DNA from 3 places in the Arthrobacter sp. MOO21 genome. Region 2 is predicted to be linked to each of the others. Evidence: riboswitches for the same ligand, from Rfam matches in the RefSeq annotation. Region 2 holds a riboswitch; each other region holds the start of a gene.
What was found. Region 2 has a riboswitch for cyclic di-AMP ahead of AC2JAJ_RS03640 (C40 family peptidase). Riboswitches for the same ligand answer to the same signal wherever they lie in the genome.
Positions count from the first base shown of each region.

Region 1: another riboswitch for cyclic di-AMP. It lies ahead of AC2JAJ_RS17185 (LysM peptidoglycan-binding domain-containing protein); the one in region 2 lies ahead of AC2JAJ_RS03640 (C40 family peptidase).
Region 3: another riboswitch for cyclic di-AMP. It lies ahead of AC2JAJ_RS04245 (aggregation-promoting factor C-terminal-like domain-containing protein); the one in region 2 lies ahead of AC2JAJ_RS03640 (C40 family peptidase).

Region 1 covers NZ_CM170671.2:3,682,769-3,693,114, forward strand. The annotation lists gene AC2JAJ_RS17155 (DUF4389 domain-containing protein) at 24-1,751, opposite strand; gene AC2JAJ_RS17160 (universal stress protein) at 1,823-2,686, opposite strand; gene AC2JAJ_RS17165 (hypothetical protein) at 2,962-3,393, shown strand; gene AC2JAJ_RS17170 (mycothiol transferase) at 3,437-3,961, shown strand; gene AC2JAJ_RS17175 (ribonuclease Z) at 3,954-4,904, shown strand; gene AC2JAJ_RS17180 (protein adenylyltransferase SelO) at 4,914-6,380, shown strand; gene AC2JAJ_RS17185 (LysM peptidoglycan-binding domain-containing protein) at 6,440-7,294, opposite strand; cyclic di-AMP (ydaO/yuaA leader) riboswitch at 7,298-7,487, opposite strand; gene AC2JAJ_RS17190 (TraR/DksA family transcriptional regulator) at 7,880-8,239, shown strand; gene AC2JAJ_RS17195 (DNA alkylation repair protein) at 8,236-8,802, shown strand; gene AC2JAJ_RS17200 (DUF1810 domain-containing protein) at 8,786-9,232, shown strand; gene AC2JAJ_RS17205 (glucose 1-dehydrogenase) at 9,242-10,135, opposite strand; gene AC2JAJ_RS17210 (IS481 family transposase) at 10,186-10,346, opposite strand, start outside.
Region 2 covers NZ_CM170671.2:796,503-806,848, reverse strand. The annotation lists gene AC2JAJ_RS03645 (M23 family metallopeptidase) at 1-822, shown strand; cyclic di-AMP (ydaO/yuaA leader) riboswitch at 951-1,129, shown strand; gene AC2JAJ_RS03640 (C40 family peptidase) at 1,200-1,865, shown strand; gene AC2JAJ_RS03635 (NlpC/P60 family protein) at 2,028-2,786, shown strand; gene AC2JAJ_RS03630 (HNH endonuclease) at 3,057-3,557, shown strand; gene mobA (molybdenum cofactor guanylyltransferase) at 3,679-4,353, shown strand; gene AC2JAJ_RS03620 (DUF6457 domain-containing protein) at 4,350-4,643, shown strand; gene AC2JAJ_RS03615 (molybdopterin molybdotransferase MoeA) at 4,640-6,028, shown strand; gene fdhD (formate dehydrogenase accessory sulfurtransferase FdhD) at 6,078-6,956, shown strand; gene AC2JAJ_RS03605 (glycoside hydrolase family 38 N-terminal domain-containing protein) at 7,072-10,104, shown strand; gene AC2JAJ_RS03600 (hypothetical protein) at 10,303-10,346, opposite strand, start outside.
Region 3 covers NZ_CM170671.2:939,020-949,365, reverse strand. The annotation lists gene AC2JAJ_RS04280 (zinc-dependent alcohol dehydrogenase) at 1-1,036, shown strand, start outside; gene AC2JAJ_RS04275 (6-pyruvoyl trahydropterin synthase family protein) at 1,039-1,434, shown strand; gene AC2JAJ_RS04270 (glycosyltransferase) at 1,437-2,528, shown strand; gene tadA (tRNA adenosine(34) deaminase TadA) at 2,525-3,031, opposite strand; gene AC2JAJ_RS04260 (phosphatase PAP2 family protein) at 3,087-3,890, shown strand; gene upp (uracil phosphoribosyltransferase) at 3,903-4,538, shown strand; gene AC2JAJ_RS04250 (glyoxalase superfamily protein) at 4,584-4,973, shown strand; gene AC2JAJ_RS04245 (aggregation-promoting factor C-terminal-like domain-containing protein) at 5,057-5,755, opposite strand; cyclic di-AMP (ydaO/yuaA leader) riboswitch at 5,761-5,920, opposite strand; gene AC2JAJ_RS04240 (sensor histidine kinase) at 6,113-7,597, opposite strand; gene AC2JAJ_RS04235 (response regulator transcription factor) at 7,610-8,350, opposite strand; gene AC2JAJ_RS04230 (winged helix-turn-helix domain-containing protein) at 9,096-9,962, shown strand; gene AC2JAJ_RS04225 (SixA phosphatase family protein) at 10,053-10,346, shown strand, end outside.

The sequences.
Region 1 (10,346 bases), 1.5 Mb from region 2:
TTTGTCCGGTCCGGTCACCGCAATCATGCCGGGCCAGGGCCGCCGGGGCTAGGGCCGAAGGTCATGGGAGGCTCCGCGGCGCCCAGGTCCAGCCGGAACGGCGGGTATTCGTCGCGCATCAGCGCGGTGTAGACGATGACCCGGTAGATCCAGCGGTTGATCCCAAGGATCAGGTCGAACAGGGGGCGCAGGTACCGGCCCGTAAACAGCAGGGCAACGGCCGCGACCAGGACCAGCAGTCCCAGCAGCGACAGGCCTGAGCCCCGCTCGTACGTAGTCCCAAAAAAGTTCTGTTCGGCTTCCCATCGCCAGGTGGTGCCTGCGCAAGCGGCCACCAGGAGCAGGTGCGGAATGGCGAGCAGCCACCACTTGATGAGGACCAGGCCCCGGGAGAGACGCTGTGGGTAGTCCACCTCGAAGTCGGCCGGATAGTTGGTGCGGGCCAGGGTGAAGGGCGGGTAGACGTCAGTACCGACGGCGGCATAGGCGTAGAAGGCCACCCGCCAGTTCCAGCGGAGCACGCCGACGTTGAAGTCGAACAGCGCCCGCGGATACCGGCCGGTGAACAGGATGGCGAAGCCAGCCACGATGGTGGTGACGATGAATGCAAACCACAGGAAGAACAGAATGATGAAATGCGGGATGGCCAGGAACCACTTCACGAGCCACATCCAGCGGGAGAGGCGGGGATCGAGTTCCCCGTGGAGCCGTGCCGGGTAGGGCGCGTAGTCAGCCGATAAGCTGCCGGGCGGGGGCGGGACGGCTCCTGGCTGGACGGATTCTGGCGGGACAACTCCGGGTGGAATTGCTCCGGGCGGGACTGCTCCGGGTGGAATTGGTCCGGGCGGCACTGCAGCGCCGGGCGAACCGGGTGGGGCCGCTCCCGCCGGCGTTGCCCCTGGCCCCGCCGGACCGGCGGGGTAGGGGCTGCCGGGAGGGGCGCTGCCTGGATACGCACTGCCGGGATACGCACTGCCGGGATAGGGGCCGCCGCTGGCATACGGACCGCCCTGGTAGGGCCCTCCGGGGTAGGTGCTGCCGGTGTAGGGACCGCCTGCTGGCGGCCTGGCCGGCGGACCCGCGTGCCGCCCGAGCCCCATGGCCCCGAACACAATCAGGGGGATCCCGATCAGGAGGGCGATGGTTCCGCCCACCAGCAGGCCGGTGGCTGCCGGCCCGATCAGCTCGGACCGGAAACCGGCCTGCATCCGGACGTCCACCCCGGAGGAGGCGTCAGCGTTCATCACCACGATTTCCCAGGTGCCGGCCGCGAGGTCCCAGGTCAGCTCCTGCTGCCCCGGACCTGACACCGAGGTGGTCCAGAAACCCTGCCCGGCAGGCGGCGTGGCGGGCGTGTCCCCGGGGATGTCCCGGTACTCCGCACGGTCGCCTCGCCGGAAGGCATTGAGCAGCTCCGAACGATGGACGCCTGAGAGGTAACGCTCGACGTCCGCCTGCGGGCCGATGCCGATGAACACCTCCTTGCCCGGTGATGCGGATTCCGCCCGCAACCGCAGCGTCCCGATGTCGAAGGGAACCCTGCCCGGCACGTCTTCGCGGAAAGTCTCCATCCGTGGTGACGTGATTGCATAGGAGCTGACGGAAAAGCGGTTGGTACTGGACGTCAGGTACCCGTCGCCCTGGGCGGCTCCCACGGCTGACGCCACGGCACCGCCCGCCAGGGCGGCCAGGCCCGGCACAGCCAGCAGGATCCCGAGAATGAGCATGATGATGGCGGCGGGCTTTTTCATGGTGTGGTTCCTTGCACCTGGGAAACTCGGCGTGGAAGAGGAGCTGGTGGGACAGGGCGCAGCGCTGCGTACTAGATCTGGCTCACGCCGGCCTCGGTCCTGGTGATGATGGTGGGGCAGGGGAGGTGCCTCAGGACACCGTGGGCGGTCGAACCGAGGAGAAGGCGCTTGAAGGCGCCCCGGCCGCGGCTGCCCACCACCAGCAGCCGCGCACCGGAGGCGGCATCCACCAGCGCATCCACCGGTCCGCGCTCGGTCTCGAGCCGCTGGTGAACCGTGAGGTCCGGGTAGTCCTCCTTGAGCCCGGCGACGGTTTCGGAGAGCACAATCCGTTCTTCATCGACGGCCAGGCTTGCCAGGGTGGCTGTCGACAGGCCGGCATCGATAACGGGGTTGGGGACGCTGATGGCGTAGACAACCGTCAGTTCGTCGCCGTCCCGGTCCGCTTCCGCTGCGGCGAACGCAACGGCCTGGGTTGCTTCGGGGGACCCGTCCACGCCGACCACGACGCCCGTCCTGCCCTCAAGGTCCTGGGTTCCGACGACGGCGACCGGGACCTTCGCGCCCGTGGCGACCTGCAGCGCCCGGTCGGCCAGCGTGCCGCCGAGGTGGCCGCTGCCGGAGCCGACCACCATCATCGACGTCCTTTTGGAGTACTTGGCCAATGATCCGCCCACGCTGCCCGTGAGGAGTTCGGTGCTGACCGCCGGCTCAACTCCGTCCAGGCGGGCGGCAGCTTTCTGCAGGAGTTCCTGGCCAACTTCCTGGAGGGTGCCGAACCAGGGGTACGGCTCCGCTACCCAGCGGTCGTCCACGACATGGAGGAGGACCAGCGGCAGGCCGGCGCGTTTGGCCCGGGCGGCCGCCCAGAGGACCGCGGCCTGGCTCTGGGCCGAATCATTAGTGGCCACAGCGATTGGTTTACGGGTTGTCATGGCCGCACTTCCTGATCTTTTCGAAAGTTCCAGTAATGAGCAGGGCGCCGCCAGGCGCCCGGACCGCAGCCCAGCCATGCCGTGGTCCTGCCCTTCAAGACTGGCTCCGGGCGCGGCGGCGCTGTAGGGCCAAAAGTCACGGGACTGGATAATCCGGCAAGGGGCGTCCGGCCCGCCCGGTGCCCCCGTGTGGTCAAATTTGCCGCCGGGCGGTTCCCACGGGGCACGATTCGTCAGTATGCTTACTAATGTCCTCCGAAGAGAAAGGCACCATCATGACTGAACAGAACCTCCCCGACGACCAACTGGAAGTAGTCCAGGAAGACGACGTGCTGCTCGACCAGGCGCCCGGTGCCGCCTCTTCCCTTGAACTTGATCCGGTATCGGGGGAGCCCGACAGCTACCCGGGGGCCGCGGAGAACAACCCGGACCGCTGGCAGGAGGACCCGCTGCTGCAGGACGAAGCGGTATCCGGCGAAGAGGAAGACTTCCTTAGTGAGCAAACCCTCCGTGATGAGACCGCCCGGGCGCGGTATGAAGCCGGCGACGAGCAGGTGCCGCCGGATGCGCCCGCGCTCGGAGAGGCAGCGGCAGACGTCGACTTCGGCGAAGTGCCCACCGGCCTGGAAGCGGACGGCAGCGACGACGAGGAGAACTTCGGCGGCTCCCCGCTCAGCGAGTTCGAACCCGAGGACCTGGAGCACTGACAGCCCAGCCGGCGCGGCCGCGGCAGGCAGGGGAGGAGACGCCATGAAGACCAACGAACTGCTGGCTGACGCCTTCGGGCGGATCCAGGCAGTGGTAACGCAAACCCTCGACGGCCTCGATGAGGCCGCCCTGCGGCGGCGGCCGGCGGGCACCGGCAATTCCATCGCGTGGCTAATCTGGCACCTTGCCCGGGGGGAGGATGCGCAGGTGGCTCCGGCTGCCGGGCTGGAACAGGTCTGGACGGCGCAGGATTTCGTGTCCCGCTTCGGGCTGCCGCTCACCCGGCAGGACACCGGCTATGGCCATACCAGCGGCCAGGTGGACGCGGTGCATGCGCCCCGGGAACTCCTGCAGGAATACTACGACGCCGTGCACCGGCAAACAGCCACCGTCCTGTCAGGGCTCCGGGACGCCGACCTTGACCGCGTTGTCGACAGGAACTGGGACCCACCGGTCACCTACGGGGTGCGGCTGGTGAGCATCCTTGCCGACTGCCTCCAGCATGCCGGCCAGGCCGCCTACGCCAAGGGGCTGCACGGAGGGGAGGCGGACCGGGCCGGTGCGTGAGCTGGTGGTCCTGGGCACCGCCTCGCAGGTGCCCACGCGGGCCAGGAACCACAACGGCTACTTCCTGGGCTGGGACGGAGAAGGACTGCTCTTCGACCCCGGTGAAGGCACCCAGCGACAGATGATCCACGCCGGCGTCTCTGCCACCCGGATCACCAGGATCTGCCTGACCCACGTGCACGGCGACCACTGTTTCGGCCTGCCGGGAGTGCTGTCGCGGATGGCCCTGGACGGCGTGTCCCACCCGGTGCACCTGCATTATCCGGCGGCCGGCGAGGAGATCGTTCGGGCCCTTCTTTCCGTCAGTTCGCCAGGCGTAGACCTGCGGCTGCACCCCCATGGTTCAGCCGGAACCGTGGCCGAGGGCCTGGAGGTCCGGCCACTCAAGCACCGGATCGAGACGTTCGGTTACCGGCTCACCGAACCGGACGGCCGCACTTTCCTGCCGGAGCGGCTTCGCGCCGCCGGCGTCGCCGGCCCGGACATCGGGCGGCTGCAGCGCGGGGGCAGCCTTGAGGGGGTGCCGCTCGAGGAAGTGAGCATTCCGCGGCCGGGCCAGCGCTTCGCCTTCATCATGGACACGGCGCCTTGCGCCGGCGCCGACGAACTCGCCTCCGGGGCGGACCTGCTGGTCACGGAATCAACGTTCAGCGACGACGACGGCGGGCTGGCTGAGCAATACCGCCACCTCACCGCCGGGCAGGCGGGGCAGTTGGCGGCGGCCGCGGACGCGCGCATCCTGGTGCTGACGCACTTCTCGGCGCGGTACGGCGACGACGTCTCACTGCTGGCGGCCCAGGCGAAGGCGCGCGCCCCCGCTGTGGCGGTGGTGGCGGCGGACGACCTGCAGCGCATCGCCGTTCCCCCGAGGCGCACTGCGCCGGGATTTACGGTCCGGTCCGGATTCACGCCCCGCACCCCCCAGGACGAACCACGGAGATAGGGTTGTAACATGACGGCAGCAGCTGAATCGATGGTCACGCTCGACGGCAAGTTCGCCCGCGAACTGGCCGAACTCGCCGTTCCCTGGCAGGCCGAGGAAGCCCCGGCTCCGGAACTGCTGGTGCTGAACGAGGCGCTGGCCAATGATCTGGGCCTGGACCCGGGCTACCTCCGCAGCCGCGAAGGCGTCCGGCTCCTGGTGGGCAACCATGTCCCGGAGGGTGCCACACCGGTGGCACAGGCGTATGCCGGGCACCAGTTCGGCGGGTACTCGCCCCTGCTCGGTGACGGCCGCGCCCTGTTGCTGGGTGAGGTGGCCGACCGCAGCGGACGCATTCGCGATATCCACCTCAAAGGCTCCGGCCGCACTCCGTTCGCGCGCGCCGGGGACGGCCGTGCCGTCGTCGGGCCCATGCTGCGGGAGTACCTGGTCAGCGAGGCCATGCATGCCCTCGGGATCCCCACCACCCGCTCCCTTGCCGTCGTGGCCACCGGGCGGCAGGTGCGGCGCGACGGGATGCTGCCCGGGGCCGTCCTGGCCAGGGTGGCAGGAAGCCACCTGCGTGTCGGCAGCTTCCAGTACGCGCGGGCAACGGAGAATACCGGCCTGCTGCGGAGGTTGGCGGACCACGCCATTGCCCGCCATTACCCGGGCGCTGCGGAGGCGGAAAACCCCTACCTGGAACTGTTCCGGTCCGTGGTCTCGGCCCAGGCTTCCCTGGTGGCCCGGTGGATGCTGGTCGGGTTCGTGCACGGGGTGATGAACACGGACAACATGACCATCTCCGGGGAGACGATCGACTACGGCCCGTGCGCTTTCATGGACGCGTTCAACCCTGGTGCGGTCTACAGTTCCATCGACGTCAGCGGACGCTATGCCTACGCCAACCAGCCCGTTCTTGCCGAATGGAATCTCGCCAGGCTGGCCGAGGCGATGCTGCCGCTGATCGACGAGGACCAGGAGAAGGCGGTAACGCCGGCGGTGGAGGCGCTTGGAGCATTCCGCGGGCAATACAGCGCCGCGTGGTCCAGCGGCATGAGGGCCAAGCTGGGCATTCCCGAGGCCGCGGCCGGCGATGAGGAAGCCTCATTCGTGGTGGACGGGGCTATCGCCATCCTCAAGGATGGCCCCGTCGACTACACCCTGTTCTTCCGGAACCTCGGGAAGGCTGCCGGCGGCGACCTCCGGCCCGCCCGCGGCATGGTCCTTGACCTGGCGGCCTTTGATGCCTGGGTTGGGCGGTGGCAGGCCCTGGGTCCCGACCAGGAGCTGATGGACAGCGTGAACCCGGCGTACATTCCGCGCAACCACCTGGTGGAAGAGGCCCTTGCGGCCGCCACCGGGGGAGACCTGGGTCCCCTGCGCCGGCTGCTGGAAGCGGTCACTGAACCCTTCACCGAGCGGCCCGGGCTGGAACGCTACGCCGAGGGAGCGCCCGAAGACTTCGGGAGTTACATGACCTTCTGCGGGACCTGAACACAGAAGGGCGGCGGCCGGGAGTCCCGGCCGCCGCCCTTCTTTAAACCGCGCGGTGGTTAGGCTACGCGGACCGCGGAGTAGCCGCCGAGCCAGCTGATGGAGTGTACCTCGGTGGTGTAGCCGTTGACGCCGCCACTGACCACCTGGCCGTTGCCGGCGTACACGCCAACGTGGCCGGAGGTGATGATGAGGTCACCGGGGGCCGGGCTGCCCACCACACTGCCGTACTGGAAGAACTGGGTGGGGGCCAGATCGCCCACAGACTTGCCCACGGAGCGCAGGGCCTTCTCCACCATGGCGGTGCAGTCCTGCTGGACACCCAGCTGGCCGTAGGCCGAAGCGAGGATCGCGGCTCCCGTACCGGTACCGGTGGAGGCCGGGGTGGCCGACGCGTAGGACATGTTCATCCCGGTGTTCACCGGGGTGGACGCCGCAGCCGCCGTCACGGGGGCCGGGGCGGCAGCGGGTGCCGGAGCAGGTGCCGGGGCTGCCGCAACGTAGCCGGCACCCGGAATCTGGATCTGGTCACCCGGGTAGATGATCGAGGACAGTCCCAGCCCGTTGGCGGACAGGACGTCGTTCAGGCCAACACCGTAGGCTGCCGCGATGGCGCCCAGGGTATCGCCGGAGACCACCGTGTGGACGGTGGCGGCAGCGGCGGCCGGTGCTGCCACCTGCGCGGCGGGCGCGGCGGCGGCTTCGACGTTAGTCTGCCCTGTGGTGTCCGGGGCGGTTACACCTGCGTGGGCCGGCGCACCGACCCCGAAGGCAATACCGGATGCTGCTGCCACTGCGAGCGCCGGGCGGCCCAGCGAGCGGGCCTGGGACTTTGCTGTCGCGGCGAGGCCCTCGAGCACAATTGAGCGGGCCGGAGTCGCGCGGTGACGGGCTGCATTGGAAATTTTTGACACGGTTGATCGCCTCTCCCATGCCTGCGGGGTGAGCTGTCGGGTTCGGGCTGGAGATGCCCGGCCGAAAGCACCCGCGACGGACGGAGGCGCTATTCGACTTAACCCCAAGGCCTCAAGAGGCCATGGAAATGTGGTTCCCCCGTCCCTGCCAGCTGGAAACGATCGAATCCCGGGTCAGCGGCAGGGCTCGGCAAGCTGATGGGAATGTCCCGTCTGGGAGGGACACCATCCGACCATAACCCGCGCTCGGGCCAATTGTCACATTTGGATAACATGCGATGCTGTCCTCTCGAATTCAGCAATCGTCTTGATGCCCCACTTTGGCCTGCTGCTGCTGCGTGCCTGGGATAGTTTGGTAACTCTTCAGCAGCAACCTCCGCCAAGGCCGGGTAAGCACCCACGTGAGTTTCGGCACTATGCCCCTCACCGTGACCAGGATCAAGGCTCCCGGAAGCCGCGCCAGCCCGGCCCCCGTCGGTGCCCGGCGCATCACCGGTAACGGCGGTGCCAACGATGACTCCCCGTGCGGCGTCTGGAACCACTCGTATCCGGGAACTGTTACTGAGGGGGCGCTAGGCTTTCCCTATGCCAGACGTTGAACGGTTCCGGGTGCTGCTCGAGCAGGAGCGGGAACGGAGGTCGGCGTTGCTGCCCGCGCTCCGGGCAGATATCGCGGCGGCGAATTCGGCGCGCCAGGACTCGAACGTCGACGACGAGCACGACCCCGAGGGCGCCACGATTGCCTTTGAGCTCTCCCAGGCGTCGGCCCTCCTGAAGCAGAGTTCCACGGGCCTGGACCAGGTGGTGGCGGCCCTGGACCGGATCGCCGCCGGCACCTACGGTATCTGTGCCGTGTGCGGGGAGCCCATCGCCGAGGGCCGGCTGGAAGCCCGGCCGTGGACCCCTTATTGCATCCGGCATGCCGCGGCGGGGCGGGGACAATGACCGGTGCCACGGATACGGTGGCTGCTGCGGCGGAGTTCATCGACCGGACCCTCCAGAACGAGGGCGCCTGGTACCGGGCGGACGACGTCGGCAGCAGGCTGGGCGGGGCCCTTGCCTCCTACGGCTCGTCCGTGGGGGCGGTCCGCGGTACCGTGCGCGATGCCTTGCGCAAATTCAAGGCCCTTGACCACGACGGCACGGTCATGCTCGCTTCCGCGCTCTGGGGCCAGCCCAGACCCGGTGCCCGGCCCGTTTTTGAGCGGCGCCTGGCCGCCGTCGTGCTGCTGCAGTCAAAGGTCCGCATCCTCAGGCATTCGGACCTGACCCGCCTTGAGGGGTTCCTCCGTACCGCGCTGGCGCAGGAACTGGCGGAACCGATGCTCGCCCATGTCCTGGTGCCGCTGCTGGCCGGACTGGGGGAACGCGAACGGCAGCGCGCCGACGTTGTCCTGGCAAGGTGGCGGGAAGACCCGGACCCGCAGTTGCAGACGGCCGCGGACGCCCTTGAAAAGGACCTGACCCTGAGAAACGCACCTGGGAGATCCAATGAACGAACCGTTTGACCTCGACCGTTTTGTCACCGCCCAAAACCGCGGTGGAACCTATGAACAGGCGCTGGGGGAGCTGCAGGTCGGCAACAAGACCGGCCACTGGATGTGGTTCATCTTTCCGCAGATCGCCGGACTGGGGCGCAGTGCCACGTCCCGCACCTATGCCATCGCGTCGCTGGCCGAAGCCCGGGCGTACCTGGACCACGACGTCCTCGGCCCCCGGCTGCTCGAATGCGCGCAGGCACTGACCAACCACCCCGACCGGTCCGCCGAGGATATCCTGGGCGGCATCGACGCGCAGAAACTGCGGTCCTCCATGACACTGTTCCTCCGGGCGGCGCCCGGAGAAACAGTGTTCAAGACCGTCCTGGCCCAGTTCTTCGACGGCCAGCCGGACGAGGCCACCGACGCGCTGCTTGCCGAACAGGAAGCTGCCGGATAGCGGCAACTGCTACGGCGTGGGGCTGCCGCCGTTGACGTTGAGCGTTTCGCCCACCACGTAGCTGGACTCCGGCGAGGCGAGGAAGACATACGCAGGCGCCAGTTCGGCGGGCTGCCCGGCCCGGCCCAGGGGAGTGGACTGCCCGAACTCCGGCAGTTCCTCCTTCGGCTGGCCGCTGCTCACCTGCAGCGGGGTCCAGATGGGGCCCGGAGCCACCGCGTTCACCCGGATCCCCTTCGGTGCCAGCTGCTGCGCAAGGCCCTTCGTGAAGTTGTTGATGCTGGCCTTGGTGGTGGCGTAGTCCACCAGCGTGGGTGACGGGTTGTACGCCTGGATCGAGGTGGTGTTGATGATGGTGGAGCCCGGAGGCATGTGCGGCACCGCAGCCTTGGTCAGCCAGAACATGGCGTAGACGTTGGTCTTCAGCGTGTGGTCGAACTGCTCGTCAGTGATGTCCTGCAGGTCCTTCTGGGCCACCTGCTTGCCGGCGTTGTTGACCAGGATATCCACGCCGCCCAGGACGGCCACGGCGGTGTCCACCAGGTCCCTGCAGGCCGCAGCGTCCTTGAGGTCGCCGGGGACTTTCACCGCCTTGCGTCCCGCGGCCTCGATGATTCCAGCGATCCGCGATGCGTCTTCTTCTTCCTGCGGAAGGTAGGACAGGACGACGTCGGACCCCTCACGGGCGAAGGCAATCGCCGTTGCCGCCCCGATGCCGGAGTCCGCCCCGGTAATGATGGCGCGCCGGCCTTCCAGCCGCCCTGTGCCGCGGTAGGTCTCTTCGCCCAGGTCGGCCTTGGGCTCCAGTTCCGCGTCCAGGCCCGGTTCGGGCTGGTGCTGCTCTGGCGGGGAGATCTTCCCGTAGGCGGTCACGGGGTTGCGGAACGTGTACTGGTCGGTCATGCGGTCCTCCTCATCGCGCACAAAAACTAAGCATGCTTATGTTTCCCAGCCTAGGTGTATTGACCTGAGAGGTTGGTGACGCGGCTGGCCGGTGGCTGACCGTTGAGTGAGGTGTGGCCTCGATGATGATTGTAATGATGGAGCCAGTCGGCGAAAGCGGCAACACGCTCGGCCTCTGAGGCGTAGGGACGGGCGTAGGCCCATTCGTCGA
Region 2 (10,346 bases):
ATGCAGACCTCCCGGGGCCGCCGCCGTGCGTCCGGCCCCGCTTCGACACCCCGGGTCGTCGAGGTTGCCGCCGCGGAGCGCCCCCGCGATCCGCACCGCGACGCGCGCCGCCGCCGTGGACCCTTCCGGCAGGTTACGGAGTTTGCGGCCGCCAGTGGAATAGGCCAGAAGGCGGGCATCGCCCTTGCTGCCAGCGGTATCGCGCTGACAGTCGCCATGCCTGCCACCAGTCCCGTCATGGCCACCGACGGCGCGGGGGGCAAGCCTGTGGCAGCTTCCGCCGTCAGCCCGCAGCCCCAGATTTCCGCCGATATCGGCGCCCAGGTCGACTTCAGCCGCTCCGCCGTCGTCACCCAGGCCGATCCCGACGGGAAGCTCAAGCAGCTGCTCAGTGCCCAATCCGCCGGCTCGGTCAGCCGCGCCGCCTCGGCGGGCACACTTGCCGCCCCCCTGGCCTCCCTGGCCACCGCCTCGCCGTTTGGATACCGGGTGAGCCCCATCACGGGTGGCTCCGGAGATTTCCACCGTGGACAGGACTTCGTGGCGCAGTGCGGGACCTCCGTCCTTGCAGCTGCCACGGGCACCGTAACCTTCGCCGGCTGGCACGAGTTCGGGGGTGGAAACCGGGTGGTCATTGACCATGGCAACGGCCTGGAGACCACCTACAACCACCTCTCGTCCTTCAACGTGAAGGTGGGGCAGACCGTCTCCCGCGGCGAGGTTGTCGCCTTGAGCGGAACCACGGGCGCTTCGACTGGTTGCCATTTGCATTTTGAGGTGCAGGTCAACGGCGAAGTGGTCGATCCGATGGGCTGGCTCTAGGAAAATGACCGTCTGCTCTCAGTTTCAGGTAACGGGTCGTGACCTGAATGTGACATTCAGTCAAAACTGCTGTACCGTCTAACTCGCGTCAACTTTTCCGAAGTTGACGCTCTTGAGTGGATTGCCTAACTCTGCCACCGCTCAAGGTCCGTTCGCATTTCATCGTCTGGCAGGGGCGGGGGAACCAATTTTGGCCTTCATTTTCGAAGGCCTTGGGGTTAAGTCACGAGCTTCGCAGGAAGCAGTGTGACCGGGTGACTCCCATCCGAATCCGACAGCTCACCTCGCAGGCATTGGGAGAGGCTACCTTCGTGTCTTCACGCCACACTTCTGCGCGCCACCGTGCGCAAACGGTTCGCAATAACCCCCTGGACGCCGTGTCCAAGGCCGTTAGTGCCAACGCCGGGACCGTAGGCCGCCAGGCTGCCGTTGTGGCAGCTGCCTCCGGCCTCATCCTGAGCATGGGACTGCCGGCCACCGCAGCGGACACCACCGCTGGTGTCTCCGCCTCCACTGAGTCCGGCTCTGCGCAGACCGCCCTGGCTGTCACCGCTGCGCCCACTGCCACGGTTTCCTTCGAGCGTCCCGTGGTCAAGACCACCGCCGCTCCCAAGGTGGAAACCATCCGGACCCAGTCCACCGCGGCAGACCGCACCGCCGGCCAGGATGGCTCCGTAGCCGGGAAGGCAGCGGAGGCCGTTTCGTCGGCAGCAACCTCCGGCATCGCAGCCATTGCCTACACCGGCATCGGCCACTCGTACGTCTGGGGCGGCACCAGCCCCGTGACCGGCTGGGACTGCTCCGGCTTCACCCAGTGGGTCTATGCACAGGCCGGCATCAGCATCCCCCGCACGAACGCGTGGACCGCGATGAAGCCGACGTCCACCCCGAAGCCTGGTGACCTTGTCATGCAGAACGGTGGTGCGCACGTAGGCATCTACGTCGGCAACGGCATGATGATCAGCGCCCTGAACCCCTCGCAGGGAACTTTGCTGCACGCCGTAGCGGCTACCGGCTCCTCTTCCTTCTTCACCCTGAACTAGTTCTTCGACCCCCGGGTCCTAGGGCTTTTTCTTTGCCCCCAAGCTTTTCGCTCAACAACATATCCCCGTTCGGGATGCGCCGGCGTACCCCCAAGATGCCGGCGCGTCCACACCCCTCGGACAAGCCACCGCGGTCCTGAGGAAAAACGAAAGAGAGAACTGATGACGACTCGTGCTACCGCACGGCACCGCGCCGAGGTCACCAAAACCAATTCGATCGCTGTCATTGCCAAGGCTGTCAGCGACAACGCCGGCGGCATGGGCCGCCAGGCTGCGGTCATCGCCGCCGCATCCGGCCTGGTCCTGACCAGCGGCATCGCGGCAAACGCTGCCGACGCCAACGTCAAGCGCGATTCGGCCCCCGCATCTGCACTGGAAGTTGAATCCGTCGTCGACGCGCCGATCTCGGCCGCCTCCACGATCGCCATCAGCTACGAAAAGCCTGCCGTGACCACCACGCCTGCTCCCGTGGCCGAACCCGAACCCGAGCCCCAGGTGAAGGTCCAGGAAGCAGCGCCTGCCCCGGCCGCCCCGAAGGTCACTGCCAAGACGGCTTCCACTGCTGTTGCCCCCGCTTCCCAGGCGTCCGCCAGCGGCAAGGGCGCGGCCATCCTGTCCGCCGCCTACGCCCAGCTCGGCGTCACGCAGGACTGCACCATGCTGGTCACCAACTCCCTGGCCGCCGTCGGCATCCACTTCCACGACTGGCCTGCCGGCTACCTGTCCCTGGGCCGCACCGTGAGTGCATCCGAAGCCCAGCCCGGCGACCTCATCTACTACGCCGACGGCGGCGCAGGCATGGCGCACATCGCCGTGTACGCCGGCAACGGCATGGCAGTCCACGGCGGCTACAACGGCAACCAGACCGTCGTCTTCAGTGCGAACGTTGGATCCGGCCCGGTCTTCATCCGCGTCAGCTAGGCTTTCCGTTCGTCCGGCCACCACCGGACGCCGCGTGCCCAAGGACCTCCGCCGCAAGGCGGGGGTCCTTGGAGTTTAAGTGGAGTTTAAGTACTGCCGTTCCGCCGGGCACCGGTGCAGGACGCAGCCCTTCCCGCGCCTGGATGTGGCGCCGATTACCTGATATTGCATTTCTCTGTTTACTCTTGTGGTGTCGATCCATAGCCCGGACATGCCGAGGGCAGCCGGCCCTCGTGCCCCTGACGGGTGCGGCCGTGAAGAGGTACGTGCATGCGCACTCTCGTTCTGAATGCTGGATATGAACCGCTGGCGGTTGTTACGTTCCGCCGGGCACTGGTGCTTGTGCTTACGGGCAAGGCGAGCGTGGTAGCCGAAGGGGACGACCCCGTCGTGGGCCCCACAGACGTCCTGGGCCGCCCGTCCGTGATCCTCCTCAACCGCTACATCCGGCCCCGGTACAACCACTCCACGGCCGTGAGCCGCCGGGGGGTGCTGCGCCGGGACGGACACAAATGCGCCTACTGCGGAAAAGCGGCGCACACCATCGACCATGTCCACCCAAAGTCCCGCGGCGGCGCAGATTCCTGGGAAAACCTGGTGGCGGCGTGCCTGCGATGCAACAACGTCAAGGGCGACCACACCCCCTCCGAGATGGGCTGGACGCTCCGGTTTGTCCCGGAACCGCCGCATGGAACCATCTGGCAGATCAAGGAGCTGGAGAAGCCGACGCCGGCCTGGGATCCCTTCCTGCTGCCTGAACGTGCTGCCTGATCGCGCTGCTTGAACGTGCTGCCTGAACGTGCTGCCTGATCGCGCTGCTTGAACGCCCCGCCTGAACGCGCTGCCTCCCTCTCCCTTCTGCCGAGTCCGTGGCGGTGGCTACAGTGGGGGAGTGGAAGAAAGCCGCTGTGACTTTGATGCCGTAATCCTGGCCGGCGGCCGGTCCTCGCGCTTGGGCGGAGTGCCCAAGCAGGCGCTCGTCTTCCAGGGCTCGTCCCTCTTGGAGCGGTCCCTCGCCGCGGCGGCCGGCGCGGGCCGCATCGTCGTGGTGGGTGACACTGCGGCCGTTCCGGCCGGAACCTTGCCGGCCGGCCTGCTGAGGTGCCGTGAAGAACCCGCCTTTGCCGGCCCTGCCGCTGCGATTGCCGCCGGCCTGGACGCCTTGTCTGAAGCCGGAGCCACTGCCCCCTACACCTTGGTCCTCGCCTGCGACATGCCGCTGGTGTCCGAAGCCGTCACAGTGCTGCACGCCGCCCTGCTGGCAGCCCCCGGCACGCCAGGAGTCATGGCGTCCGGCCCGGATGGAAGGGCCCAGCCACTTGCGGGTTTTTATAGTACGCATGGGTTAAGAAAGGCCGCCGAAGAGATGGGCGCCCGCGGCAGGCTGGTCAACGGTTCCGTGCGGGCGCTTCTTGCTAGTCTGGACGTGCAGCTTGTCACAGTCCGCGCCGGTGCCACCGCCGACATCGATACCTGGCAAGATGCTGCCGCACTGGGGATCGCTGCCGGGACCGGGGCGGAGGCCACAACCGGCGCGGGCGGAGCTAACGTGGGAGGCAATTCGTGAAAAGCCAGGACGAAACACTGGAAGAGTGGTGCAGGGCCCTGCTCCAGGCGTACAAGCTGGAGGACGTCCAAGTGGATATCAACGCCGTCCTTGCCCTCGCCGGCGTTGCCGCCCATTCCGTGGTCCGGCCCGCCGCGCCCCTTACCACTTATATCGCCGGTTTTGCCGCCGGGCAGGCGGCGGCCTCCAAGGGCGAAGCGGACACCGCCTCCACGGAGGCGATCCTGGCCGTGGCCCGTTCCCTCGCCGCCGACTATGATGCTGAATCCGCCGGGACTCCCGGCGGATGACGGAGGTACCCCACAGCGAAGCGGGGACGACGCAGGGCACAACCGAACCACAGCACGCCCCCCACCATCTTGCCCACACCTGGGCAGAGGCCCGGCAGGCAGCCTTTGATGCAGCCACGCCCATTCCACCCGGGCCGGTTCCCCTGCGGCTTGCCCTCGGACGAAGGCTGGCACGGGACATCGTGGCCCTGCAGGACATGCCGCACTACGCCTCCTCCGCCATGGACGGCTGGGCCGTCAACGGAAGCGGCCCCTGGATTCCCGTGGACCCCGGAACGCGCCTTGCGCCGCACCAGGCAAGTCCCATCGCGACCGGGGGGCTTATTCCTTCCGGAGCCAAAGCTGTGCTCCGCACGGAGAGTGCCCTGATGGGTGAGGACGATGAAGGACTGCCCCTCCTGATGACCGGAGGCAGCGCCCGGCCCGGGGAGCCGCGCGCGGGGGAGCACATCCGCAAGGCAGGGGAGGAAGCCCTGGAGGGCGACGTCCTGGTCAAGGCTGGTGTTGACCTCAACCCTGCCCACCTGGCACTGGCAGCCGTGGCGGGATACGACGACCTGTACGTCGAGGGCAAGCCGGTGGTGCGACTGGTGTTCACAGGCTCGGAAGTCGTGGAAGAGGGGACCCCGGCCCCCGGACAGGTCCGGGACACGTTCGGCCCGCAGCTTCCGGACGTCGTGGGGATGCTGGGCGGAATCCCCGGCGGCATGCAGAGGATCGGCGATTCCTACCCCGAGTGGCTCGCCGCCCTCGAAGACGTGGTGCCCGAGGCGCCGGATGCACCCGGCCAGCCAGCCGACGTCGTCATCACTACGGGCGGAACCGGGCGCTCCGGAACGGACCATCTCAGGCGCGCCGTGGCTGAGTTGGGCGGGCGGCTGCTCATCGACGGCGTGGCGATGCGGCCCGGCCACCCGGCGGTTCTGGCCGAGCTGCCGGATGGCCGCTTCGTGCTGGGCCTGCCCGGCAATCCGCTGGCTGCCATGATGGCGCTGTCCACGGTCGGGGCTCCGCTGCTCGCCGCGCTGGGACACGCCGCCATGCCGGCGGTGCAGGAGGTGCCCTGCGGAACGATGATCGAGCCCGACCCCGGACGCACGCGGCTGATGCCGTTCCGGCTGCTGTTCGGGATGGCATCTCCGGCCCAGCACACCGGACCCGGCATGATGCGCGGACTGGCGTCTGCCGACGGCGTCCTGGTGGTGCCTCCGCACGGAGTGCAGCTGGGTGAGCCCGTCCCGGCCTTCGCGCTCCCCTGGGGGCCGCCAATTCCGCCGCCGGAGGCTCCAGGCAAGCAGAAACCCCGAAGCGGGGGCAGGGCCGCCCAGCCCAAGACCAAGCCGGCGCCCGCCGGGCCCGTGGACTGGAGCGCGCTCCTCGGATGAGGTGCCCCTGTTGGTGCCATGATGGAGTTATGAACAGGCAGGGTGGAACATGGGACGCGTAACCCAGCGCCGGAAGGTGCACAAGTATGTCCTGGACGGTTCGCCCAGCGCCCTGGAGTACCCGGTCCGGCACCGGGAGGACGTCCTGGCGGTCGAGGAGCCGCTCGAAATCCGGCTGGGCAGGCTCTCCTATTCAGTGACCATGCGGACCCCTGGGGACGACTTCGACCTGGTGGCGGGGTTCCTGGTGTCCGAGGGCGTCATCTGGGCGCCCGAACAGCTGGTGTCACTGCGGTTCTGCGCGGGCGAGGATGAGAACGGCGTCCAGACGTTCAACGTGGTGGAGGCCCAACTGCGGCCGGACGTCCCGCTCCCCGACACCGGGCGCAACGTCTACACGTCCAGTTCCTGCGGAATCTGCGGAACCGACTCCATTGAAGCGGTCCGGAAGTCCTCCCACTACAGTCCACGGGCGGACCCCCTGGCGGTCGACGCCGGGGTCCTTGCATCCCTGCCGGAACTGCTGCGCGAATCCCAGCGGCTCTTTGACGACACGGGAGGAGTGCACGCAGCCGGCCTGTTCAGGATCGAGGACGACGGCGGAGCGAGCCTCCTGTGCCTGCGCGAGGACGTGGGGCGGCACAACGCCGTGGACAAGGTAGTGGGGTGGGCCTTGCGCGAGGGGCTGCTCCCGCTGGCCGGGACTGTCCTCCAGGTTTCCGGCAGGGCGTCCTTCGAACTGGTCCAGAAAGCCTCCCTGGCGGGAATCCCCGTGCTGTCAGCCGTCAGCGCCCCATCCAGCCTCGCCGTGGAACTTGCCGAGGCGAACGGGCTGACCCTGGCAGGCTTCAGCCGGGGAACCAGCTTCAATGTCTATGCAGGCGTGGACCGGGTGCTCCGGCCTGTGGCAGCTGCCCGCGGCGCCTGAAAACGGCTGCAGCCTCTTTCGGCTGCGGGGGTGGTTTATCAAACTACTAACGGGTAGATTTTTGTCCATCGAATGGACACGATGATCCAGTCTCAAGCGTTGAAGAGGACCCACATTGCACGACGACCGCCGGATCACGGAAGTCCGCCTGCAGAGGTTTGTGCGCGAGCGCCTTACCCCTGCCATCTACAGCAGGACCATGCCCCTTGCCCTGAGCAGCTGGGATGCGCCGGACGAACCCGTCCCCGCGCTGGAAGCCATGAGGCAGGAATTCCAGCCGCAGGAGCACGGGGCTGCCTGGGGAAAGCCATGGGGCACCAAGTGGCTGCACCTGCAAGGGGAAGTACCTGAGTCCTGGGGCACCGAGCCGGACACCACCCTTGAGGTGGTGGTGGACCTGGGCTTCACCATTGAAGCCCCCGGCTTCCAGTGCGAGGGCATTGCCTGGCGGCCGGACGGAACCATCATCAAGGCCATCTCGCCCAGGAACCAGTACATCCCCGTGAAGCTGCTAGGTGGCGGCATGGCCGTGGACTTCTACGTCGAGGCGGCTGCCAACCCTGACATGGCGCAGGGCTGGACCTTCGCTGCCACCCCGCTGGGAGACAAATCCACGGCGGGGGATGCGCCGCAGTACCGGCTGGGAACCATCGCCATCGCCGAGCTGAACCAGACCGTCTGGGACCTCCAGCAGGACGTCTGGACGCTGGCGGGACTCATGGAACAGCTCCCCGTGGAGCTTCCCCGCCGCCACGAAATCCTCCGGTCCCTCGAACGCATGATGGACGTGATGGACCCTGACGACGTCGCGGGCACCGCAGCGGCAGGCCGGGAAGCGCTCGCCGAAGTCCTGTCCCGGCCGGCATATGCATCTGCGCACCAGCTGGTGGCCACGGGGCACGCGCACATCGACTCCGCCTGGCTCTGGCCGGTCCGGGAGACGATCCGCAAGTGCGCCAGGACATTCTCGAATGTCGTGTCACTGATGGATGAAAACCCCGGCTTCATCTTCTCCTGCTCCTCTGCGCAGCAGTTCGCCTGGATCAAGGAGTTCTACCCGGAGCTTTTCAGCCGGATCCGGGAAAAGGTCCGGGCCGGCCAGTTCGTTCCCGTGGGCGGCATGTGGGTCGAATCCGATACCAACATGCCCGGTGGCGAGGCCATGGCCCGGCAGTTCGTGGAGGGCAAGGGCTTCTTCCTGTCCGAGTTCGGTGTCGAATGCCGGGAGGCATGGCTGCCGGACTCGTTCGGTTACTCCGCCGCCCTGCCGCAGATCGTCAAGGCCGCGGGCAGCCGCTGGTTCCTGACACAGAAGATCTCCTGGAACCAGACCAACCGGATGCCGCACCACACCTTCAACTGGGAGGGCATCGACGGCACCCGCCTGTTCACGCACTTCCCCCCGGTGGACACCTACAATTCCGACCTCAGCGCCCGGGACCTGGCCCACGCCGAACGGAATTACCGCGACCACGGGCGCGGCAGCGTGTCGCTGGTGCCCTTTGGCTACGGCGACGGTGGCGGCGGTCCCACCCGCGAGATGCTGGCCGCCGCTGCCCGCGCCGCGGACCTGGAAGGATCACCCAAGGTCCGGATCGGCTCCCCGGAGAGCTTCTTCCGCCAGGCCGAGGAAGACTATCGTGCGCTTCCGGTCTGGGTGGGTGAGATGTACCTGGAGCTGCACCGTGGCACCTACACCAGCCAGGCGCGGACCAAGAAGGGCAACCGGCGCAGCGAACACCTGCTGCGCGAAGCGGAGCTGTGGTGCACCACGGCCGCTGTCCGGTGCGGCGAGGCCTATCACTATCCTGCCGCGGAATTGAAGCGGCTCTGGCAGCTGGTGCTGCTGCAGCAGTTCCACGACATCCTTCCAGGCAGTGCCATTGCGTGGGTCCACCAGGACGCCGAACGCAACTACCAGGCCATCGAAACCGCACTCGAAGCCATCATCGGCCAGGCTGCGGCAGCACTGCTTGGCCCTGGTGACAGGCAATTCCTGCTCAACGCCGCGCCGCACGCACGCAACGGGGTTCCAGCCCTGGCGGCGGGGAAGCCCGGGGAACCGGCGAAGCCGGCATCGGGTACAGCGTCCGGCGGCGGCTATATCCTGGACAACGGCATCATCCGCGCCGTCCTGGATGCCGACGGCCTCCTCACCTCCCTGCGCGACCATGCCACCGGCCGGGAAGCCATCGCCCCCGGTCAACGGGGCAACCTGCTGGAGCTGCACCGCGACACGCCCAACGAATGGGACGCCTGGGATATTGACGAGTTCTACCGGCGCAATGTCACGCCCCTGGACCGGGCACAAACGGTCCGGTTGGAGCGCGAGGGCGGCAGCGCCGTCGTCGTGGTGGAACGCCTGGCCGGGACATCACCCCTGACCCAGCGCATCACGCTGGCGCCGGGAAGCCCTTCCCTGCACATCACCACGTCGGTGGACTGGCAGGAGCGCGAGAAGCTGCTCAAGCTCGGCTTCCCGCTGGACGTCAGGGCTGACCGGTCGGCGGCGGAAACCCAGTTCGGGCACGTCTTCCGCCCCACGCACACCAACACCTCCTGGGAGGCGGCGAAGTTCGAAATCTGCGCCCACCGGTGGATCCATGTGGGCGAACCAGGCTACGGCGTTGCCGTGTCCAACGCGTCCACGTACGGGCATGATGTTGCCAGGAGCATCAGGGATTCCGACGGCGGGACCACCACCACGGTGCGCCTGTCGCTGCTGCGGGCCCCCAAGTTCCCCGACCCGGAAGCGGACCGTGGACGCCATGAGCTTGCGGTGACCATCCGCCCGGGGGCGGACATCATGGACGCGGTGCAGGAGGGTTACCGGACCAACCTGGCGCCGCGGCTGGTCCGGGGTGGCTCGCCGGTGGAGGCACTGTTCTCGGTCTCCAGTCCTGCCGTGGTGGTTGAGGCCGTCAAGCTTGCCGAGGATGGTTCCGGTGACGTTGTGGTCCGGCTGTACGAGTCGCTGGGGCAGCGCTCCACAGCGAGGGTCTCGGCCCACTTCCCGGTACGGGGTGTCCTGGCGACGGACCTCCTGGAACGCCCGGTCGAGGCGCCCGGAGTGGCGGCGACGGAAGCAGGGGCGGAGCTGAACCTGCGGCCGTTCCAGCTGGTGACGCTGCGGTTTGCCCGCGGCTAGGCTGCCGTAAAGGGCCTTAAACAGGCTGAGTGGGGGCGGTCCCCAACGGCCGCCACCACTCATCCCCCCAATGAGTGCGAAGGCCCCCGGGGCGGCCAGCGTCCAAGAATTTATCCCCGTTCGAGAACCCTTGGCGGCCCCACCTTCACACTTTTATGATTGTTTCACATTCTAATGATTTTGTGAAAGCCGAAAAGGTTACATTTCGGTAGATGTCTTTCGTGCGGTGGAGGCCCGCCGGC
Region 3 (10,346 bases), 140 kb from region 2:
ACAGACTCCGATCCACGCAACCGCATACTGGACCACCGCCAAGGAGCACGGCGAGCTCCGGTCCGAGGAAGTGCCCGCTCCTGGCCCGGGGGAAGCCTTGGTCCGTGCCCTCTACTCGGGCATCAGCAAGGGCACAGAGATGGTGGTCCACGCCGGATCGGTCCCGCCACGTGTCGCAGAGGAAATGCGGGCGCCACGACAGGAAGGGCACTTCCCGGGGCCAGTGAAGTTCGGATACCTGTCCGTGGGCGTTGTGGAGGAGGGGCCCGAGGGCTGGAAAGGCCAGCGCGTCTTCTGCCTGAACCCGCACCAGGACCGTTACGTGGTTCCCGTCGACTCCCTGACCAGGATTCCTGACGACGTCCCGTCCCGCCGGGCCGTCCTCACCGGCACCGTCGAAACGGCGGTGAATGCGCTGTGGGAGGCCGGGCCGCGACTGGGGGACCGGATCGCGGTCGTCGGCGCCGGGCTGGTGGGCAGCATGGTGGCCACGCTGCTGCGCACCTTCCCGCTGGCCCGCCTCCAGTTGGTGGACCTCGATCCAGGACGGAAGCAGTTGGCGGACACCCTGGGCGTGGACTTCGCCCTGCCGGCCGACGCCCTTGCCGACTGCGACATCGTATTCCACTGCTCGGCGTCCCAGGAGGGCCTGGAGCGCAGCCTCCAGCTCGTGGGCGACGAAGGCGATGTCATCGAAATGTCCTGGTACGCCAACCGGGAGGTCACCGTGCCGCTCGGCGAGGACTTCCATGCCCGGCGCCTGTCCATCAGGGCGAGCCAGGTGGGAATGGTGGCGCGCGCCCGCCGCCACCGCCGGACCAACGCCGACCGCCTGGACTTGGCCGTTTCACTGCTTAAGGACCCAGTCTTCGACGCCTTCCTGACCGGCTCGTCTGCGTTCCAGGATCTGCCGGACGTGGTGCAAAGCCTGTCCCACGGCACCCTGCAGGCCCTGTGCCACGTCATTGACTACTCCGCAGACAGCGGCCCCGCAAACCACGCCAGCACCGATTCGACTCCCGAGGACCCGAGGTAAATATGTTCAGCCTGACGGTACGCCGCCATTTCATGATCGCCCACAGCCTTCCCCGGGAAGCTTTCGGCCCCGCCCAGGCCCTGCACGGGGCGACGTTCGTGGCCGAGGTGGCCTTCCGCCGTCGCGCGCTGAACTCCGATGCCATCGTCCTGGACATCGGTGCCGCCGGAACCATCATCGAGGAAGTGCTCGCCGGCCTGAACTACCGCAATCTGGACGAGCACCCCGACTTCGCCGGCAAGCTGACCACCACGGAAGCGCTTGCCGAGTACATTGCCCAGGCAGTGTCCGCCAGGATCAAGGACACTGACGACGGGCCCGCGCTCTCGGGGATCGACGTCACCCTTCGCGAGAACCCTGACGCCTGGGCCACCTACTCCCTGGACCTCTCCGCCTGACCATGGCCTCCATCCGGCTGCTGGTCCCCGGCAACATCCAGTACAGCTCCGGCGGCAATATCTACAACGCCCGTTTGGTTGCGGGGTTGAAAGCGCTTGGGGAAGAGGTGGAGGTCGTCGCCGCCGTGGGCGGCTGGCCAACTCCCAGTGCCAGGGAACGACGCCGGCTGGGCGCGCTGCTCGGGGGCCGGGACCCGGAACTGGGTCCGGGGCCGCCTGTGGTCATCGTTGACGGGCTGGTCGCCGTGGGCGCGCCGGACGAACTGGAGCTTGCGGCAAAGGGCGGCCGGAAAACATGGGTTTTGGAGCATATGCCGTTGCCGGAAACTTCGGACCCGGCCAGCCTGGAACGGGAGGCGCGGGCACTCCGTGCAGCAACGGGGGTGATCTGCACCAGCACCTGGGCCGCAACCAAGCTCGCGGAGCGGGGAATCACGGGCAGCAGTGTGGCACTTCCCGGGGTCGAGCCGGCTCCGGAAGCCCCCGGTTCGAACCCTCCGCATCTGGCCGTTGTGGCGGTCCTGCTGCCGAACAAGGACCAACTTCTGGCCGTGGAAGCCCTGGCAGGGATTCAGGATTTGGAGTGGACCGCGTCGCTGGTGGGCTCGGACCAGGCGGATCCCGACTATGCGGGCGAGGTCAGGGCCGCCATCGCGGACTTGGGATTGGAAAGCCGGGTGCAGTTGACTGGCGAGCTCACCGGCGACGCATTGGAAGCCGAATGGGCGCGCACCGATTTGAGCCTGCTGGTGTCCCGGAACGAGGCCTTCGGGATGGCGGTCACCGAGTCCCTGGCGCACGGCATCCCTGTGCTGGTGCGCGCGGGCACCGGCGCGGTGGAGGCGCTGAGCCTCGCAAAGTTGGCAGCGGCCGACGGCGGCGCCCGGCTTCCGGGGGCAGCCGTGGCACTTCCGGAAGGCGGGCGGGAGAGTCCTCTGCTGTTGGCTGGCGTCCTGCGGCGCTGGCTGGAGGACTCCGGAATCCGGCGGAGCTGGCAAGCGGCTGCCCTGGAGGCGCGGACGAGGCTCCCGGATTGGAACGGGACCGCCCAGACCGTGCTGCATTTGCTGGCAGGCCGGGAAGGGAAAGGCTAGAGCCCGGTCCGGTGAGCGGCGAAGAACTCCCGCAGCAGCACGGCGCACTCCTGCTCGCGGACCCCGGGATACACCTCGACCCAATGATTGAGGCGGCGCTCCCGGAGGATGTCGAACACCGAGCCGGCGGCGCCGGCCTTCTCATCCCAGGCACCGAAGACTACCCGGGGAATCCGGGCCAGGACAATCGCGCCCGCGCACATGGCGCAGGGTTCCAGGGTGACAACCAGCGTGCAGTCGGAAAGCCGCCAGCCGTCACCGCTGCCGCCGCCGGCCCTGGCCCGCTCCCGGAGCCGCCCGGCCGCCTCCCGGATCGCAACAACCTCGGCGTGGGCCGTGGGGTCTCCCAGCTCCTCGCGCTGGTTGCGTCCGGAACCCAGCACCTCGCCGTCGGGCCCTATCACCACGGCCCCGATGGGCACATCCTCGGTGCTGAGCGCCCGGCGGGCCTCCGTCAGGGCGAGCCCCATCCAGGCGTCGTGTTTCTTTTCGGGCAACGGCATGGCTCAATGATAGTTTCGGGGATACTCAGGTTACTTACCGATGCCGGGAGGCACCATGGACAGTCTTCGGGACCGTTTGGGTATTTGGTTCAAGCCATACGCCGCGCTGGTCCTCCCCATCCTCGTGGGCGGCGTGATCATCGTGTCCCTGGCACTGCTCGGCGCCGAGGTGTACGACGACGTGGTGGACTCGGCCGGACTGGCGAACCTGGACAAGCCTGCCCTGGCATATGCGGAGACCCTGCGGAACCCCGGCTTCAATGCCGCGGTCACCGGGTTCACGAATATCGGGGGCGGCGTCGGCATGCCCATCCTTGCCAGCATCCTCACGGCCTGGCTGACCTTTCTGAGCCGCAACTGGCGCCCCCTTGTCCTCGTTGGCGGCGCGGCCGCAGTGTCCATCACGGCCACCACGCTGGGGAAGAAGCTCGTGGGCCGCACCCGGCCGGACCACGCCGACGCCGTGCCGCCCTATGAGGATTCACCCTCGTTCCCCAGCGGCCATACCCTAAACACCACCGTGGTGATCAGCCTGATCGTCTACCTCATCTGCCTGCAGTTCAACGTGATGTGGACCCGCGTCACAGCAATCACTGCGGGGACTCTCTTCATCATTGCCATGGGCCTGAGCCGGGTCTTCCTCGGCCACCACTGGCTGACCGACGTCATGGCCGGCTGGATCCTTGGGCTTGCCTGGGTGGCCATAGTGATCCTGGCACACAGGCTCTTCCACCTTGTCCGGCGCCGGGAGCACGCCGGTGCGCCGCCGTCGTTCGACCGTCCCGTGGTCCGCGACGTGGTGGCCCAGGAACTGCACGACGGCGGTCCTTCCGGCCCGGGGCACGGTACCGGCGGGTGATAGTTTTGGGGGATGCGCACTCTCGTTGTTGACCACCCGCTGGTTGCCCACAAGCTCACCGTCCTGAGGGACAAGAACACGCCGTCGCCGGTCTTCCGCCAGTTGACGGAGGAGCTGGTCACCCTGCTGGCCTACGAGGCTACCCGTGAGGTCCGCACCGAGCCCGTCACCATCCAGACTCCCGTCAGCACCACCGTCGGCACGGCCTTTACCAAGCCCACGCCGCTTGTGGTCCCCATCCTGCGGGCCGGCCTGGGGATGCTTGAGGGCATGACCAAGCTGGTTCCCACCGCCGAGGTGGGCTTCCTGGGCATGGCCCGGGATGAGGAAACGCTGGACATCATCACCTATGCGGAGCGCCTTCCCGAGGACCTGACCGGCCGCCAGGTCTTCGTCCTGGACCCGATGCTGGCCACGGGCGGAACGCTGCGCGAGGCCATCAAGTTCCTGTTCAAGCGCGGTGCGTCCGATGTCACCTGCATCTGCCTGCTCGCCGCACCCGAAGGCCTCGCGCGGCTTGAGGAAGAGCTGTCGGGCGCCAACGTGCACATTGTCCTGGCATCCATCGACGAAAAGCTCAACGACAAGTCGTACATCGTTCCGGGCCTCGGCGACGCCGGTGACCGCCTTTACGGTATTGCCGGGTAGCCTGCAACCCTTTTCCCATCAGGGTCCCGCCGCTAGCCTGTGCGGATGGACTGGAAACTCGAACTTGTCTTTGTCCCCGTATCCGACGTTGACCGCGCCAAGGACTTCTATGTCAACAAGGTGGGTTTCAACGCGGACTATGACGAGCGGCCTTCGGACGACGTCCGCTTTGTACAGCTGACGCCGCCTGGCTCTGCCTGCTCCATCTGTATGGGCGAGGGGCTTTTGGACGCCCCTGCCGGCACGGGAACCGTTCTTCAGATGGTGGTCGACGATATCCAGGAAGCGCACGACCACCTGAAGAACAACGGTGTGGACGTCAGTGATGTTGAAGTGCTGCCGTGGGGCCACTTTGTGTACTTCGCAGATCCGGACGGCAACAAGTGGGCTGTCCAGTACATCCCGTGGCGGAACGCGGGGCAGGCTGCAGGCTGATTAACGCGGCAGCAGCCCGCATCCAGGGATGAGGGCTGCTGCGGGTGCTGGGTTACGCGCCTGGCGGCACGCGTGGGTGGCTCCTAGTACCAGTTGTGGGCCAGGTGGAAGTTCAGGGCGCCACAGGGAGAGTCGTAGCTCTTCTTGATGTAGTCCAGGCCCCAGTTGATCTGGGTGCGGTAGTTGGTGAGGTAATCCGCGCCGGCGGCGGCCATCTTTTCGGCCGGCAACGACTGCACGATGCCGTAGGCTCCGCTGCTGGCATTGGTGGCCGTGGTGGTCCAGTCCGATTCCTTGGTCCACAGCGTCTTCAGGCACTGCATCTGGTCGGCGCTCCAGCCAAAGGATGCCAGCTGGCTGGCCGCGTATGCCTGGGCGCCGGCAGGATCATTGACCGCGACGGCGGGAGCCGGCTCGGGCGCGGGGGCGGGAGCAGGTGCCGCCTCAACAGGGGGAGCGGACGGAGCAGGTGCCGGCTCGGCGGCCTGGGGTGCCACGCTGATAGGCGCGGGAGCGGGGGTCGCTGCCGGATTCGACCGGATCTCGCTCTTCTCGATGCTCATTTGGGCGTCGGAAGCTGCTGTGGAAGAGTGTGCCCCAGTGGCCGACACCGGCGCGATGCTGCTGGTGGCCTGGCCCGCGGCGCCTACGCCAACCAGCACGGCGCAGGACGCCGCCAGGATGGCGGCCCGCCGGCCGAGGGTGCTCTTCTTGGCCGCCTCGGGTTTGGCCCGGTGTTTTGACTTGGACTGCAGGCAGGGTTCTGCCGTGTTTTTGGACATGGTCTATCGCCTCTCACACCTGCGGAGTTAGCTGTCGGGTTCGGATGAGGGCATCCGGCAGCACGGAATGAACACGTGCTGCTTAACCCCAAGGGCAGTCAATGCCCGGGACGGTGGGTCCCCCGCCTCTGCCGTTGCTAAAGCGGAATCCGGGAAGTGGCAGAGCTTGGCGTCAACCCGGGATTGCGGTCCGAACGCGGGCCGCACTCAATCGACGGTACAGGAAGCCAGCGCTTAAGTCACATTTAGGTAACGGAAGTCACGATGAGTGGCGCGTCGCGTTGCACGCCGTCACCAGTCGTTATCAGCCCCGCAGTGGCCGTTGTTGCTGGCAGTGGCTTAACGCTTGCTGCGTTGTCAGCGCCTGGTTCCGGGAAGGCGCACGGCGAACTCTGTCCTGCCGGGCCGGGAGGCCAGTTCCACGGTGCCGCCATGGGCTTTGACGATCGACTCCACGATGGAAAGCCCCAGCCCGGACGAACCCTCCCCGAATGAGCCTTCCGCGCCGGAACGGGCTGCGTCCGCCCGGGCGAAGCGCGAGAAGATCCTGCCCTGGAACTCCGCAGGGATACCTGGCCCGTCGTCGGTCACAGTGACCACCACGCTGCCGTCGGCCGAGCGCATCACACCGGTAGTCACCGTGGTGCCCACGGGCGTGTGCTTGCGTGCATTCGAGAGCAGGTTTGCCAGTACCTGGTGCAGTTGGATGGTGTCCCCGCGGACGGAGACGGGTTCGTCGGGCAACTGCAGCTGCCAGGTGTGGTCCGGTGCCATCACCTTTTCGTCACTGACGGTTTCGACCACGAGTTGGGTCAGATCCACGTCGGTGGTGTCGGGCGTCTTGCCTTCGTCCAGCCTGGCCAGCAGCAGCAGGTCCTCCACCAGCGCCGTCATCCGCTCGGACTGGCTTTGCACCCGACCCAGCGACTTCCAGCCGTCTTCGGTAAGGGTCTCAGTCATGCGCATCAGTTCGGTATAACCGCGGATCGCCGTCAGCGGGGTCCGGAGCTCATGGGAGGCATCGGCCACGAACTGCCGCACTTTCATTTCGCTGCGTTGCCGTGCCTCCAGCGCGTTGGAGACGTTGTCCAGCATCAGGTTCAGCGTATGGCCAACGCTGCCCACCTCGGTCCCGGGGTGGGCAGCGGCGGGCGGGACACGCACTGCCAGCGCCACTTCGCCGGCATCAAGCGGCAGCTGCGACACCTTGGTCGCGACGTCGGACAACTGCTCCAGCGGCCGCATGGTCCGGCGGATCAGGGCGGTTCCGGCCAGTCCGATCAGGGCCAGGCCGCCGAGGGACACCAACACCATGGTCAGCACGAGCGACGCCTCGGTATTTTGCTTCGTCGCCAGCGGCAGTCCAGTAATCACCACGTCTCCGTAAGGGGTTGCAGTCGCCAGAAGCCGGTAATCGCCCTTGGAGAGCGTCCGGTTAACCGGTTCTCCGTTGTGGGGGAGTGCCTCCAGGATGGTGACGTCCCGGGCCGTCAGGGCGGTGCGGGTCGCGTCGGAGGACAGGAAACCGGCTGCACTGCCCACCTGCCCGTTCACCACCCGGGCGTTGAGCGTGCCGACGCTCTGGCCGCGCGCGTCCAGCGGGTCGGGGCGTCCCGAGGGGTTGCCCTCGGGCGGGCGGCCGCGGGAGGCCTGCATCAATTGCGAATCCAGCTGGTTGGTGAGGACCACGTCCATGGTGGCGTAGCTGACGACTCCGATGGCACTGGAGATCGCTACCAGCAGGGCCATGGAGAGCAGGATCAGGCGGGTGCGGAGGTGCCAGGTGGAAGGATTGAACCAGGACCGGCCCGCAGGCCGGGGAACACCGGAAAGCGACGACATGCGTTTCCTTGGTCAGTCCGCGGGCTTGATGACGTAGCCCGCCCCGCGCACGGTGTGGATCATTGGCGGGTGGTTGGCGTCGATCTTCTTGCGCAGGTAGGAAATGTAGAGTTCCACAATGTTGGCCTGGCCGCCAAAGTCGTAGTCCCACACGTGGTCCAGGATCTGCGCCTTGCTGACCACGCGCTTGGGGTTCTCCATCAGGTAGCGCAGCAGCTCGAACTGCGTTGCCGTCAGCTGGACGTCCTCTCCGGCGCGGGTGACCTCGCGGGTGTCCACGTTCAGGATCAGGTCGCCCACCACCAGTTCGGCAGTGTCCATGGCGGCAACGCCGGAGCGCTGGACCAGGCGATGCAGGCGCAGCAGGACCTCTTCCATGCTGAAGGGCTTGGTGACGTAGTCGTCCCCGCCGGCCGCCAGGCCCACGATCCGGTCCTGGACGTCGTCCTTGGCGGTGAGGAAGAGCGCGGGCACCTCCGGCGCGAAGGCGCGGATCCTGCCGAGCAACTCCACGCCGTCGAAGCCCGGGAGCATGACGTCCAACACCAGGACATCGGGATGGAAATCCTTGGCGAGCTTCACCGCGGTGGGCCCGTCCGCGGCGACGGCCACTGACCAGCCAGCCATGCGCAGGCCCATGCTCATCAGCTCGGAAAGGCTCGGCTCGTCGTCCACCACCAGGGCGCGGATCGGGGAACCGTCAGGGTGTGTGAGCTGCGGAAGGTTGTTGGTCATGGAGTGCGGGGATGCCATGGGACAACTCTCCGTTCTGGCGGTTTGCCGATGCTTTGCGGTTCCTGTGCTGCAGCTGTGAGCCCAAGCCTAGCCACCTGGCTGGTGCGGCGGGCCGGGGCCGGGCACGCCGTTTGCGCGTTGGTAGTGAGGCTGCAGCCGGCTTGGCCTGCCGCACAGCCCGTGCACAGCAACGCGGAAGACCCTGTTGGATGCTCATCGCCGGCATCTCCTGCCTCCAGCACCGGCGTAGGCGCAAAAATTCTTCGCTGAAGGTAGGACGCGGACTGGACAAGCCGCGGCCGAGGTTGGCGATTCTATGTCAAACGCGTGAAATTTACTGCGATTCGGTGAACGAGGACCTAAGCGAACAAAATTCTGTAATAGTGCAACTTCGGAGCTTCGGCTCGGATAACGAACGTTATTCTTTGCTTCACGCAGAATCGTGATCTGCAACACAATCTCCGGATTTGTCTCACCATGCGGACGATTTGGTCCATTGTTACTTGCAAGTTGTCATTGTTACGCGGCACACTTCCAATGTGAACAAGAACTCAACAGCACCTGCAGCCGCAGAATATTGGCCCAGCACATCCGCTGCTGCCGACATGCGCTGTTGTCGAATGCACGCCTGACCTTCCCACCCTTCGAAGTTCTTAGGCATTCGCCCACCCAGCCCAGCGTCGGGCGCCCCTCCCGGTCCGTGAGACGGGAAAGACAGCATTCGAGCCGCGAAGGCGGCCATTCACATTGAGGTAAGCATTCCATGTCAGTTGCATCCGGATACGTCCACATCTCTGTCCGTAACGCCGCCAAGGCAGGCCAGGCCTCCGGCCTGCGTCCCGGATTCGGGCCGCGCCCCTCCTTGGCACCTTCGTCCTCCGGAAGCAGCTTCCCCGCCCCGGGCTACGCTCCCCAGGGCTACAACCCCAATTCCTACGGCCAGCTTCGTGCCGTCCACCCGGCCGAGTCCGCTCCCATCACGGCTCCTACCCCTGTGGTGGCAGGTTCAAACCCGGTACGTCCGGTAGCCAACGACAACGTGGCCCGCGGGTTCGTCCTCTACATGGGAATTGACGAGGAGACTGCTGCGGCAGCAGGCACTTCCATCGCCAAGCTCGCCCAGGAGATCCGCGCCTACGCCCAGTCCCTGGTATCCGGTGCAGAGAGCTACGCAGCTGTTGCTGTAGCCCCGGCCGGCACCCCCGGTTCCGCGCTCGACGTCGTCCGTTCCACCTTTGGCGACCCCACGGTCAACGCCCGCCAGCGCACCGAGGCACCGCGCCCCGCCCAGCCGCAGGAGCCGCGCCCGTCCGGCGTCCTGATCGACCTTGCCCGCCGCGAAGTCCACCTCGACGGCGAATCGCTGAACCTGACCTTCAAGGAGTTCGAACTGCTGAACTACCTGGTGGAAAACGGCACCCGCACCGTGGGCCGCGACGAACTCCTCGAAGGCCTGTGGCGCAACGCCGAAGAGGTGCCCAACGAGCGCACCATCGACGTCCACATCCGCCGCCTCCGCTCCAAGCTGGGCCGCCTCGCCAACACCGTCCGCACGGTCCGTGGCCAGGGCTACCGGTTCTACGAGCACCCGGAGGTCATCGTCTGGGCCGCTCCGGAATACTCCATCTAGGTTTCACGTGAAAGCGCCTGCCCCACTGGGCGGGCGCTTTCGCGTTCCCCTGCCACTGTGGACCGAACCGCCTGGCGCTAGGCTTTAGCCATGAGTTCGCACCATGTCCGACGCCTTGTGATCATGCGCCATGCCAAGGCTGACTGGCCGGGTGGCGTAGCCGACCATGAGCGGCCGCTGGAGGAGCGCGGACACCGGGAAGCGCCGCTGGCCGGCCGGTGGCTGCTCAAGCACAACATCGTCCCGGACTTCATCCTCTGCTCCAGTGCCCTGCGTACCCGCCAGACCTGCACGTGGGTCTGCTCCGAGCTGGGGGACAAGGCGCCCACGCCCAAACTCGAGGACGGCCTGTACGCTGCCTCCGCCCTCCGGATGCTGACCGTC